Pseudoduganella albidiflava: one gene and its partner. The protein of the gene in region 1 binds, or shares a complex with, the protein of each later gene. Links are inferred from orthologs where the notes say so. Each region holds a gene or a part of one and is shown on either strand. Other genes may lie near its edges.

Region 1 (7,657 bases):
TGGCGCCGCAGAAGGTGCAGGCCACGCTGCTGGAGATCCGCAGCATCGCCGACGAGATCCGCGCCCGCGGCCACACGCACCGCAGCACGCTGCAGCGGCTCGAGCAGGGCCCCGCCCAGGAATTGCTGGCCAAGGGCTTCGAGCTGCCGGCCGCGCACCTGCTGTTTCATTCGATCATCGTTCATTACGAGAACGGCGTGCCGATCCAGGTGGAAGACCGCTGGGTCAACCCGCAGGTGGCACCCGACTACATGGCCCAGGATTTCACCCGCGTGACGCCCAGCGAATACCTGCTGGCGACCGCGCCGCTGCAGGCCGCCACGTACAGCCTGGAAGCGCTGGCGGCGCCGCGCGACATCGCCGACATGCTGGCGATGGAAGCGCGCCAGCCCTGCCTCGTGCTGCGCCGGCGCACGCGCTCGGCCGGCAAGGTGGCATCGCTCGTGACGATGTGGCATCCGGGCCACCGCTACCAGTTCGCCGGCAGCGTCGCGACGGGTGCACACGCCTGAGTTTGCCGCTCGGTGTTGTATATTCCCTCTTCATTCCCTGTTCGCCCGTCCCTGTCCGGCCATCCAGGCCGACTTCACGAAAGGAAGCCGTTGCCGCTCCACGCCACCCGTTCCGCACGCCGCCGCCTGTTGCGCCTGGCAGCAGCCCTGCTGCTGTGCGCATGCGGTCCGGCATGGGGGCTGGACCGGGTCAATGTCCAGCTGAAGTGGCGCCACCAGTTCCAGTTCGCCGGCTATTACGCCGCGCAGTACAAGGGCTTCTACCGGGATGAAGGGCTGGCGGTATCGCTGCTCGAGGCACAGCCGGGGAGCGACCCGGTACAGGCCGTGCTGTCCGGCCGCGCCCAGTATGGCGTGGGCAACAGCAGCCTGCTGCTGCACCGCGCGGCGGGCCGGCCGGTGGTGGTGCTGGCCTCGATCTTCCAGCATTCGGCCGCCGCGCTGGTGGTGCGCCGCACGCCGGACGGCAGCCCGCCGCACTGGACCGGCGCCCGCGTGATGCTGGCGCCCGGCAACGACGACGAATTGCAGGCCTACCTGCTGCGCCAGGGTGTCAAGCTGGCCGACCTGAAACTGCTGCCGCACAGCCAGCGGCTCGAGGATCTGCTGGAAGGCAAGGTAGACGCGATGTCGGGCTACATCACGGACGTGCCGTACACGCTGGACCGCCTGGGCGCGCCGTACGAGATGCTGGTGCCGCGCGCGGCCGGGATCGACTTCTATGGCGACAACCTGTTCACCACCGAGCAGGAATTGCGGGAACACCCGGAACGGGCCCGCGCGATGCGCGCCGCCACGCTGCGCGGCTGGCGCTACGCGATGGCGCACCCCGAGGAAATCGTCGACCTGATCCGCGCCCGCTATCCGCAGGGCCATTCGCGCGAACACCTGATGCACGAGGCACGCCAGACCGCCAGGCTGCTGGAGCAGCCGCTGGTCGAACCCGGCTACAGCAATCCGGTGCGCTGGCAGGCGATCGTGAATACCTACATCACCCTGGGCATGCTGCCGCGCAGCGTGCCGCTCGATGGTTTCCTGTACCGCGAACCGCCGCCGCCCCCGCGCTGGCCGTGGATTGCCGGCGGCGCGCTGGCGGCACTGCTGGCCGCCGCGGCCGTCTGGCGGCTGCGCGGCGCGCGCGTGCAGCCCCCGCCGGAGCCTGCCGGGACGGTGTCCGGGCTGGCCGCCGAAGATGCGCTGGAGGCGGCCTGCGAAGCGGCCTGGGAGTGGCATCCGCAAAGCAACGAGGTGCGCCTGTCGCCGCGCGCCGGCGAACTGCTCGGCCATGGCGTGGACGGCTTCGCGCCGCGCGACCGCGATGCCTGGCTGCAGCACGTGCACCCGGACGACCGCCTGCAGCTGATGCACGAACTGTCGCGCATCGCCCTCGATCCCGTCGACCAGACGCTGCTGGTGCACGAATGCCGGATGCGCTGCCGCGACGGCAGTTTCCGCTGGATCGTGGTGCGCGGCCGCGTGACCGAGCACGCCGGTGCGCTGGCCATGCTGGCGCGCGGCACGCTGGGCCCCGTGTGCGACCGCGCGGTGGCCGAGCGGGAGCGCCTGTCCGCCGTGCTGGAGGCCATGCCGGGCGGGATCCTGGTGGCGGACCGCACCGGCCGCGTGAAGCAGGTCAACCGCGCCGCCGCCGCCTGCTTCGGCTACCAGCCGGGCGACATGGCCGGGCTGTCGATGGAACTGCTGGTGCCGGAAGTGATGCGCAGCGCACCCGGGCTGCCGCGCGAACTGTTCTCGCGCCCGAACCTGCCGGGCCGCGTGCTGACGGCACGGCGCGGCGATGGCGCCCACTTCCCCGCCATGGTGCACCTGGCGCCGATCGAGATGGCCGGCCAGGGCCTGTCGGTGGTCTCGGTGCGCGACATGACGCGCCGCCAGCGCACCGAACAGGCGCTGCATGCCAGTTCCGAGCGCTACCGGCTGATCGTGCAGACCGCCACCGAAGGCATCTGGATGCTCGATGCCGGCAACCGCACCTCGTTCGTCAATCCCACCATGGCGCGCATGCTGGGCTACGAGCCCGACGAGATGCTGGGCCGCCCGATGAGCGCCTTCCTCGACGACGAAAGCGTGGCCCAGCAGGCGCGGCAGAACCAGCGCCGCCGCCCCGGCGAGGCCGAACAGGGCGATGCGCGCTTCTACCGCAAGGATGGCTCGTCGATGTGGGGGCTGGTGTCGACCACGCAGATCCATGCCGACGATGGCGTGTACACGGGCACGCTGGCGATGATCACCGACATCACGGACCGGCGCCTGGCCGAGGTGGCGCTGCGCAACTCGAGCCAGCGCATGGCTTCCGTGTTCAATGCCGTCACCAACGGCCTGGTGGTGCTGAACGGCGAAGGCGTGATCCTCGAATGCAACGCGGCGGCGGCCCGCATGCTGGGGCCGGCGGCGGCCAGCGGCGCGCGGCTGTGGCCCGGCACGCACGAGGATGGCCAGCCGTTCGTGGCCGACCAGCACCCCGTGCTGCGGGCGCTGGCCACTGGCCGCTCGGTGCGCGACGTGGTGATGGGGGTCGCGGGCGACAACGGCAATACCTGCTGGCTGTCGGTGAACGCGGAACCGATGCGCGACGAACTGGGTGCCGCGACGATGGCGGTGGCCAGCCTGACCGACATCACGGAGCGCAAGAACAGCGCCGACGCGCTGCGCCAGGGCGAGCAGCGGCTGCAGGAAATCATCCAGATGATGCCGATCGGACTGTTCCTGAAGGGCCCCGACCGCCGCATGCTGCTGATGAATCCCGCCTGCGAGCGCCAGTTCGGCTACACCATGGCCGACCTGCAAAATGGCACGTACGCGCACCTGCACACGCCGAAGGAAGTGGCGGAATTCGCCCGGCGCGACCGCGAAGCGTTTGCGCGCGGCGAGCAGATCGACTACGAGGAAACGCTGTTCAATCCAACGCTGCGCCAGCACCTGACGCTGCGCACGTTCAAGAAGCCCGTGTTCGACGAGCATGGCGAGCCGGTGTACCTGATCTGCATGTCGATCGACATCACTGAAGGCAAGCGCCAGGAGCAGGCACTGCGCGAACTGAACGAACACCTCGAGGAACGCGTGGCGCAGCGCACCGAGCAGCTGGACCAGGCCAAGCAGGTTGCCGAGGAAGCCAGCCAGGCCAAGGGCCAGTTCCTGGCCAACATGAGCCACGAGATCCGCACGCCGATGAATGGCGTGATCGGCATGGCGCACCTGGCGCTGAAGACCGATCTCGACCCGCGGCAGCGCGATTACCTGGAAAAGATCCGCTTTGCCGGCGAACACCTGCTGGGCATCATCGACGATATCCTCGACATCTCGAAGATCGAGGCCGGCAAGCTGGAGATCGAGCAGGCCGAGTTCCCGCTGGACCAGGTGATCGAGACGCTGACGACCGTGGTGGCGCCGAAGGCGGCCGCCAAGGAACTGCGCCTGGATATCGACGTCGATCCGGACGTGCCGCCCGTGCTGCGCGGCGATTCGCTGCGGCTGGGCCAGGTACTGATCAACTACGCCAACAATGCGATCAAGTTCAGCGAGCGCGGCACGATCGGCCTGCGCGTGCGCCGCCTGGGCGGCAGCGACACCCACTGCCTGCTGCGCTTCGAGGTCAGCGACGAAGGCATCGGCATGACGGAACAGGAAATGGGCAAGCTGTTCCAGTCGTTCCAGCAGGCCGACACGTCCACCACGCGCGCCTATGGCGGCACCGGCCTCGGCCTGGCCATCTGCAAGGAGCTGGCGCAGCTGATGGGGGGCGAGGTCGGCGTCACGAGCGTGCCCGGCGCTGGCAGCACGTTCTGGCTCACCGCGCAGCTGGGCGTCGGCAGCGCGCGGACCGACGCGCTGCCGACGGTGCCGGCCGCCGAAGCGGCGTCGCTGAAAGGCGCCCATATCCTCCTGGTGGAAGACAATACGTTCAACCAGCAGATCGGCCTGGAGATGCTGGAAGAAGCGGGCGCGGCGGTCAGGCTGGCCGGCAATGGCGCCGAAGCGCTGGCGGAACTGGCAGAATCGCGCTTCGACTGCGTGCTGATGGATGTGCAGATGCCGGTGATGGATGGCCTGGAGGCGACCCGCCGGATCCGCGCCGACGCGCGCCTGGCCGGCCTGCGCGTGCTGGCGATGACGGCCACCGCCACCAGCGACGAGCGCGAACGCTGCCTGGCGGCCGGCATGGACGACTTCATCGCCAAGCCGATCCAGCCGGCGCTGCTGGTGCGCACGGTGGCGGCGTGGCTGCCGGCGCGGCGCGCGCTGGACGTCGGCAACGACGATGGCGATGGCGATGGCGATGGGAATGGAAATGGTGCCGGCGATGGCGCGGGCGCCGCGCCGCGCCGCCCGCATGGCACGCTGGTGGGCGACCCGGCCGTCGTCGACCTGTCCGTGCTGGCCCAGGTGCTGGGCTACCAGCCCGACAAGATCCGCAATTTCGCCGTGAAGTTCCTGCAATCGGCCGAGGCGGGGCTGGCGGAACTGGATGAGGCGCTGGCCGCCGGCGACATCGGCCGCGTGCGCGAACTGGGCCATCGGCTGAAGGCGGCCGCGCGCACCGTGGGTGCGTTCGGCATGGGCGAACTGTGCGAGCGCATGGAGACGCTGCCGGCGGCCGGCCCGGCGGCGGAACGGGGTGCCTGGGCGCTGATCGGGCAATACCGCCCGCTGCTGGGGCAGATCAGGGAACACATCTTGAACCATACGACGATTGGCGACCATTGACATGAACCACCCGCTGCGCATCCTGCTGCTGGACGATGACGTCTTCATGCTGGAACTGCTGACGGAAATGATCGGTAGCCTGGGTTATCCCCACGTGCACGCCGACACCGACGCCCGCAGCGCGCTGAAGGCGCTGCCGACATTCCGGCCGGACCTGCTGATCTGCGACCTGTCGCTGCCGGAAATGGATGGCATCGAGTTCCTGCGCACCGTGGCCGAGAAGGGTTTCACGGGCAGCGTGGTGCTGCTTTCCGGCATGGACAGCGGCATCCTGCGCGCGGCGCGCACGCTGGCGACGGCCCAGGGACTGACGATCCTGGGCGCCTTCAGCAAGCCGCTGGCGCGCACCGCGCTGGCCGAGCTGCTGGCGGCGGCCGGCGCCAGGTCCGCACCGCTACACGGCGACAGAAAATAGGTTATTATTTGATCCATCCCCGCTTGATTCCCTCTTGCAAGTCTCGTTATCCGACTTGGCTGAAGCGCAGTTGATACTCGTTGATACTTTTTCGTTGGTACTTTCGCTGGTACTTTCGCTGGTACTTTCGTTGATACGCGGTTGATACGCGGTTGATACTGAGCAGATATTCGATCGATGCTTTTGATCGATGCCTCGATCGATGCTGTGATTGATAATGTGACTTGACATTGAATTGTTGCGCGACGGCTCCATCTCCCTGTCAATGGGCTGGTGGGTCTCAAGGCTGAGGCACCGGGCGCGCCAGGCGAACTTAATCTGATCCCGAAAGGGGAAAACAACATGAGCGAAAATATCAAACACATTACCGACGCGTCGTTCGAAGCCGACGTGCTGAAATCCGACCGCCCCGTGCTGGTGGACTTCTGGGCCGAGTGGTGCGGTCCGTGCAAGAGCATTGCACCGATCCTGGAAGAAGTGGCCAAGGAATATGACGGCAAGCTGACCATCGCCAAGCTGGACGTGGACGCGAACCAGACCGTGCCGGGCAAGTTCGGCATCCGCGGCATTCCCACGCTGATCCTGTTCAAGAACGGCGTGCCGGCTGCCCAGAAAGTGGGCGCGATGGCAAAAGGCCAGCTGACCTCTTTCATCGACAGCAATATTTGAGTAATATAGGTGGTGCTGCGCCCGCAGCACCACCTGCCTGGCCGGGTCCGAGGCATCCGCCCCCCGAGAATATAGAGTCCACGCAGTTCCCTCCCCTACCTTACTTTCCCGTCACGGGACACTCAAACACCTATGCATCTATCTGAATTAAAGGCCTTGCACGTTTCGGCGCTGCTGGAAATGGCCATCAGTCTGGATATCGACAATGCGGCCCGCCTGCGCAAGCAGGAGCTCATGTTCGCGATCCTGAAGAAGCGCGCCAAGTCCGGCGAGCAGATCTTCGGCGATGGCGCCCTGGAAGTGCTGCCGGACGGTTTCGGCTTCCTGCGTTCGCCAGACGCCAGCTACATGGCGTCCACCGACGACATCTATATCTCGCCGTCGCAGATCCGGCGCTTCAACCTGCATACCGGTGACTCGATCGAGGGCGAAGTGCGCACGCCGAAAGATGGCGAACGCTATTTCGCGCTGGTCAAGGTGGACAAGGTCAACGGCGAATCGCCGGAAGCCTCGAAGCACCGCATCCTGTTTGAGAACCTGACGCCGCTGCACCCGAACGAGCCGCTGCGCCTGGAGCGCGAGATGAACGGCGCCGAGAACATCACCGGCCGCATCGTCGACCTGATCGCGCCGATCGGCAAGGGCCAGCGCGGCCTGCTGGTGGCGTCGCCGAAGTCCGGCAAGTCCGTGATGCTGCAGCATATCGCGCACGCCATCACGGCCAACCACCCGGACGTGACGCTGATCGTGCTGCTGATCGACGAACGCCCGGAAGAAGTGACGGAAATGCAGCGCTCGGTGCGCGGCGAAGTCGTCGCCTCCACCTTCGACGAACCGGCCACCCGCCACGTGCAGGTTGCCGAGATGGTCATGGAAAAGGCCAAGCGCCTGGTCGAGATGAAGAAGGACGTGGTCATCCTGCTGGACTCGATCACCCGCCTGGCCCGCGCCTACAACACCGTGATCCCCGCTTCGGGCAAGGTGCTGACCGGCGGCGTGGACGCCAACGCGCTGCAGCGCCCGAAACGCTTCTTCGGCGCCGCCCGCAATATCGAAGAAGGCGGCTCGCTGACGATCATCGCCACCGCGCTGATCGAAACCGGCTCGCGCATGGATGACGTGATCTACGAGGAATTCAAGGGCACCGGCAACATGGAAGTGCACCTGGAGCGCCGCCTGGCCGAGAAGCGCGTCTACCCGGCGATCAACCTGAACAAATCCGGCACCCGCCGCGAGGAACTGCTGATCAAGCCGAACGAGCTGCAGAAGATCTGGATCCTGCGCAAGCTGCTGTACTCGATGGACGAGATCGAAGCGATGGAGTTCATCCTCGACA
Region 2 (5,994 bases), 4.2 Mb from region 1 along the record:
AGGCGGCTGGTGAATTCCAGCGTTTCGATGGACACCGTTTCCTGCGCGGGCGGCGGCTCGTCCAGCAGCGCCAGCGGCGGCAGGTCGGTGTTGTCGATATTCTGGAACAGCACCGGCCTTTCGCGCGGCAGTTCCGCCTCCGTGAACAGCGACGGCTGCTTTTCCTTCGAGACCCGCTCGGGCTTCTCCACCGGCTCGGCCTTCGGCACCACCACCATCTGCGGCTCCACCTTCAGCGGCAGGATCTCCGGGTGCTTTTCCTCGTGCTTGACGCGTTCCTTGACGACGACTTCCTCGCGCTTCATGGTGGCCGCCGCACCCTGCCGGCGGTCTTGCGCATCCTCGTAGCGCAGCATGATCCATTCGATCGCGGTCTCGATGCCGGCGCCGATGCGCTCGGCCACGGTCAGCCACGAGACGTGGAAGAACAGCGAAATGCCCATGCCCAGCAACAGCAGCAGGATCAGCGTGGCCCCCGTGAAGCCCAGCCCCACATGCGCCGCATGGCCGACCAGCTGGCCCAGCACGCCGCCGGGCGCGCGCGGCAGGTCGGCCGGCAGCGAATACATGCGCAGGTATTCCAGGCCCATGCTGCCCGTCAGCAGCAGCACGAAGCCGATCAGGCGGATGATGCCCTCATGGCTGTGCTCTTCGTCTTCTTCCTGCTCCAGCACGAACTTGTTGGTCAGCCGGCGATAGCCGCGCCACACGAAGCGCACCAGGTAGATGCAGAACCACCAGGCCGAGAAGCCGAAGATGTACAGCATCAGGTCGGACAGCCAGGCGCCGCCGCGGCCGCCCAGGTTCTTCACGTCCGGCACCACGCTGGCATGCGACCAGCCCGGATCGCCTTCGTGGTAGCTGGCCAGGATCAGGACGAAATACAGGCAGGCGAACACCAGCGCCAGCCAGCGTGCCTCCGAAAGCAGGCGCACCAGCCGGCTCGGCAACGGTTGTCTTTCGGTTGCCGTACGCCGGTAGGAATTGCTCGTCTGTTGCGTGGTTTTGCTCATTGCTGCTTCGATGAATGCTGTGCGGTGAGTGGGCGCAGGACGGTCAAGTCAGAAGTTGCGCCAGGGGAATTGTTTCTATTGCGCTTATTTTAAGGCATCCCGGCCTCTTCAGGCCTCCCGATTCAAGAAAGTGGGGGTTCGCATATAATCTCGCTTTTGTCGACCGGGCGACTGGACCGGACCACTTGTGCGATTCGGCAAGGCCTCCATATACGGTTGGTACCCTTATCCAGGACTGGTGTCCACAGTCGGCTTATTCATTGGCTAACATCGGTCGGCTAACATTGATTGGCTGACATCGATCGGCTGACATCGACCGGCTTGCATGCATCGCCTTATTTCCTAATTTCGCAGAGAAGCTTCCATGACCACTACCAAACACGCCCGCGTCCTGATCCTTGGCTCCGGTCCCGCCGGCTACAGCGCCGCGGTGTACGCCGCGCGTGCCAACCTGAAGCCGATGCTGATCACCGGCGTCGAACAGGGCGGCCAATTGATGACGACGACGGACGTGGAAAACTGGCCCGGCGATCCGCTGGGCGTGCAGGGTCCGGAGCTGATGCAGCGCCTGCTGCAGCACGCCGAGCGTTTCAATACCGAGATCGTGTTCGACCATATCCATACGACCAAGCTGGATGAAAAACCGTTCCGCCTGATCGGCGATGCCGGCGAATATACCTGCGACGCGCTGATCATCGCCACCGGCGCCTCCGCCCAGTATCTGGGCCTGCCGTCGGAAGAAGCGTACATGGGCCGCGGCGTGTCGGCCTGCGCCACCTGCGACGGCTTCTTCTACCGCGGCCAGGAAGTGGCCGTGATCGGCGGCGGCAATACCGCCGTCGAGGAAGCGCTGTACCTGTCGAACATCGCCAGCAAGGTCACGCTGATTCACCGCCGTGACAAATTCCGCGCCGAGCCGATCCTGGTCGACCGCCTGATGGCCAAGGTCGCCGAAGGCAAGATCGAGCTGAAGCTGAACAACAACCTGCATGAAGTGAATGGCGACGACAGCGGCGTGACGGGCCTGACGCTGCGCTCCAACGACGGCGAACAGTCGAAGATCACCGTGCACGGCCTGTTCGTGGCCATCGGCCACAAGCCCAACACGGGCATCTTCGAAGGCCAGCTGGAGATGCACAACGGCTACCTGAAGACGCGCGCCGGCACCGAAGGCATGGCCACCGCCACGTCCGTCCCGGGCGTGTTCGCCGCAGGCGACGTGCAGGACCACGTCTACCGCCAGGCGATCACCAGCGCCGGCACCGGCTGCATGGCCGCGCTGGATGCGCAGCGCTACCTGGAAGCGCAGGAGTAAGAAGGAGAATGCCCATGGCAGGCAGCCTGAAGGATTTCGCCGAGCTGAAGGCCCTGGCCCAGCAGCTGAAGGGCAAGGGCGAGGAGCGCGCCAGGCAGGAAGCCGAACGCGCGAAGGCCGAGGCCGAGCGCGTCGAGCGCGAAAAGCAGCGCGTAGCCGAGGCGAGCATCTTCCGCACCACGATGAAGGGCGTCAACAAGCTGCCCGAATCGAACCGCTACGTGCCGCAGTTGCCGAAACCGGTCATCACGCCGCCCGCGCCGCCCAAGCGCAAGCTGACGGCGTCCGAGCAGAAGGACGACGACGCGGCGGTGCTGCGCGAATCGCTGTCCGACCTGTTCGGCGTCGAGCACTACATGGAAGAAGAACCGTCGCTGAACTACCTCGCTCCCGGCGTGGGCAGCGACGTGATGAAGCGCCTGCGCAAGAACTACTGGCCGGTGCAGGATGAACTGGACCTGCACGGCCTGCGCCGGGACGACGCCCGTGAAACCCTGGCTTCCTTCCTGCACAAGGCGGTCCAGCGCAACCAGCGCTGCGTGTGCGTGATCCATGGCCGCGGCTTCGGCTCGCGCGGCGGCGAACCCGTCCTCAAGTCCATGGTGCACAGCTGGCTGGTGCAGACCGACGGCGTGATCGCCTTTTGCCAGGCCCAGGCTGCCGAGGGCGGCGAAGGCGCGCTGATCGTGCTGCTGCGGGCCGCGCTGCGGCCGGAACGGTAAGTCAGTGTTTCTCCAAAAATGGGGACGGACCCCATTTTTCAGGAAATGTTTCTTGAAAAATGGGGTACGTCCCCATTTTTTTGGCAATGTTTCTGTTAACCTGTGGGCACCATCACTTCCCCTGCCCGCATGAAAATCGTTCCTCACGTTTCCCTCGTCACCGTCATCGAAGTCATCGCGATCCTGGTCGGGGCGTTCTCCGGATTCGTCGAGGCGCGGCGCAAGCGGATGGATATCGTGGGGGTCATCATCGTGGCCTTCATCGCCGCGTTCGGCGGCGGCACGCTGCGCGACATCCTCCTCGACAAAAGACCCCTGTTCTGGGTGCAGCACCAGGAATACACGATCCTGCTGTTCGTGCTGGCCCTGGCCGTGGCGCCGTTCATGAAGCACCTGCGGCACATCGTGTCGGAGCGCCTGATCGTGGTGGCCGACGCGATGGGGCTCGGCCTGTTCGCCGTGGCCGGCGTGTCGCAGGCGCTGGCAGCGGACATGCCGGTCTTCATCGCGGCGATGATGGGCGTGATCACGGGGATCTTCGGCGGCGTGCTGCGCGACATCGTCTGCAACGAGGTGCCGATGGTATTCAGGGATGGCAAGCCGTACGCGATCTGCGCATTCTTCGGCTGCTGGCTGTACATCCTGCTGCAGCAGGTGGGCGTGACGGAGGATATCGCGCTGTGGTCGTCCGCGGCGACGATCACCGTGCTGCGGCTGGTGACGTGGAAGTTCGACTTGCGGGTGGGGCGACCGTAGGGGACGGCCAGAATGCAAAAACCGGGGTCAGGCTCCAATGCCGTTAAGCTAAGCTTTTCCCGGCATATTGAAAGTGCATGCATTTACCCCAACAGCTAAGGGCTGGGGTCAGACCCGCCGGGTCTGACCCCGGACTCTGCCGTTGGGGTGAACGCATGCACACCCCTATCGGCAGCTACATCAAACAGCGTCCGGCCCCGTCTCGCCGGTACGGATACGCACCACCTGCTCCACGTTCTGCACGAAAATCTTGCCGTCGCCGATCTTGCCGGTGCGGGCAGCCTTGATGACGGCATCGACCACCTGCTCGGCCACGCCGTCGTCGACCACCACTTCCACCTTCACCTTCGGCAGGAAGTCGACCACGTACTCGGCGCCCCGATACAGCTCGGTATGGCCCTTCTGGCGGCCGAAGCCCTTGACTTCGGTGACGGTCAGGCCCGTCACGTTCACTTCGGCCAGCGCCTCGCGCACTTCGTCGAGCTTGAAGGGCTTGATAATGGCGGTAATCTGTTTCATGGCATTCTCCTTATAAAAATTGTTGGGTCAGGCGCCGGACCCGGCTCCCGGTACGGGCATCAGGCAGCCGGCATCACGCATCCGGCACGGTCTTCAGGTTCTCCAGCCACACCACCGATTCCGCATCGCTCGGCGCGCGCCAGTCGCCCCGCGGCGACAGCGAACCGCCCGAGCCCACTTTCGGCGCGTTCGGCACGCAGGTGCGCTTGAACTGGCTCTGGAAGAAGCGGCGCAGGAAGATGCCGAGGTTGTGCTTGATGTCCTTCAGCGCATACTGGTTGCGCACCACGTGGGCGTCTTCCGGCCATGCGCCGGCCGAGCGGTCCTTCCACGCATGCAGCGCCAGGAATGCCACCTTGGCCGGCGCGAAGCCGAAGCGCAGCGTGTAGTACAGGTTGAAGTCCTGCAGTTCGTACGGGCCGATCACGCTCTGCGTGCTCTGTGCCGGCGCAGCGTCGTTGGCCTTGCCGGGCACCAGCTCCGGGCTGATCTCGGTATTGACCACGTCGAGCAGCACCTGCGAATCCGCTTCGCCGAACTGGCGGCTCTCGGCCACCCAGCGCACCAGGTGCGAGATCAGCGTCTTCGGCACGCTGGCGTTCACGTTGTAGTGCGACATATGGTCGCCCACGCCATACGTGCACCAGCCCAGCGCCAGCTCGGACAGGTCGCCGGTACCGATCACGATGCCGTTGTGGTGGTTCGCCAGCCGGAACAGGTGGTTGGTGCGCTCGCCCGCCTGCACGTTCTCGAACGTGACGTCGTATTCTTCCTTGCCCTCCGAGTACGGGTGGCCGATATCCTTCAGCATCTGGATGCAGCTGGGCCGGATGTCGATCTCGTGCGCCGTGCAGCCCACGAAATCCATCAGCTTGCGCGCCTGCTCCAGCGTGCGCGTGCTGGTGGCGAAGCCGGGCATCGTGTACGCCAGGATATTCGTGCGCGGCAGGTTCAGCCGGTCCATCGCCTTGGCGCACACCAGCAGCGCGTGCGTGGAATCGAGGCCGCCGGAAACGCCGATCACGACTTTCTTCATGCCGATGGCGCCCATCCGCTGCACCAGCGCCTGCACCTGGATGCTGTAGACCTCCATGCAGCGCTTGTCGCGCACGGCCGGATTGGCGGGCACGTACGGATAGCGCGCCACCGTGCGCTGCAGCGGCAGCGCATCCTGCACCGGCAGCTCGACGGCGAACTTGACGACGCGGAACGCCTCGACCTGCTGCGCATGGCGCCGCACCGAGTCGCCCCAGGTATTGGTGCGCATGCGGTCGCGCGACAGCCGCTCCAGGTCCACGTCCGCGAAGATCGTGTGCGAGTCGTCCTGGAAGCGCTCGGACTCGGCCAGCAGCTCGCCATTCTCGTAGATCAGCGCCTGGCCATCCCACGACAGGTCGGTGCTCGACTCGCCCCGCCCCGCCGACGAATACAGGTAGGCCGCCATGCACCGGCCGGACTGCTGGCCCACGAGCTGGTGGCGGTAATCCGATTTGCCCACCACGATGTTCGAGGCCGACAGGTTCACCAGCACCGTGGCGCCGGCCAGCGCCGCGTAGGACGATGGCGGGATCGGCACCCACACGTCCTCGCAGATCTCGGCGTGGAAGCGGAACAGCGGCAGGTTGGCGGCCTGGAACAGCAGGTCGGCGCCGAACGGCACGCGCTGGCC

The links. Proteins that work in one complex are often made in the same cells at the same time.
Region 2: the proteins of trxA (region 1) and trxB are in contact, whole or in part, in a crystal structure (PDB 1F6M), measured with the Escherichia coli proteins. The link is inferred for Pseudoduganella albidiflava from one-to-one orthologs.

Annotation. Positions count from the first base shown.
Region 1 is NZ_CP036401.1:340,116-347,772, reverse strand. The notes cover bases 4,713-7,657. They hold trxA (thioredoxin TrxA), read left to right. Parts: upstream 4,713-5,994; coding sequence 5,995-6,321; downstream 6,322-7,657. Other genes in these bases: rho (transcription termination factor Rho), read left to right, coding at 6,454-7,657; EYF70_RS01475 (response regulator), read left to right, coding at 5,239-5,652; EYF70_RS01480 (PAS domain S-box protein), read left to right, coding at 4,713-5,237. Outside these bases: histidine utilization transcriptional repressor HutC, read left to right, coding at 1-512; more of EYF70_RS01480, read left to right, coding at 603-4,712. UniProt on the Escherichia coli protein: Participates in various redox reactions through the reversible oxidation of its active center dithiol to a disulfide and catalyzes dithiol-disulfide exchange reactions.
Region 2 is NZ_CP036401.1:4,581,956-4,587,949, forward strand. What follows is about bases 472-3,352. They hold trxB (thioredoxin-disulfide reductase), read left to right. Parts: upstream 472-1,377; coding sequence 1,378-2,328; downstream 2,329-3,352. Other genes in these bases: EYF70_RS18870 (DNA translocase FtsK), read right to left, coding at 472-1,013; EYF70_RS18880 (Smr/MutS family protein), read left to right, coding at 2,343-3,050; EYF70_RS18885 (trimeric intracellular cation channel family protein), read left to right, coding at 3,180-3,352. In the rest of the region: more of EYF70_RS18870, read right to left, coding at 1-471; more of EYF70_RS18885, read left to right, coding at 3,353-3,806; EYF70_RS18890 (P-II family nitrogen regulator), read right to left, coding at 3,987-4,325; EYF70_RS18895 (NAD(+) synthase), read right to left, coding at 4,399-5,994.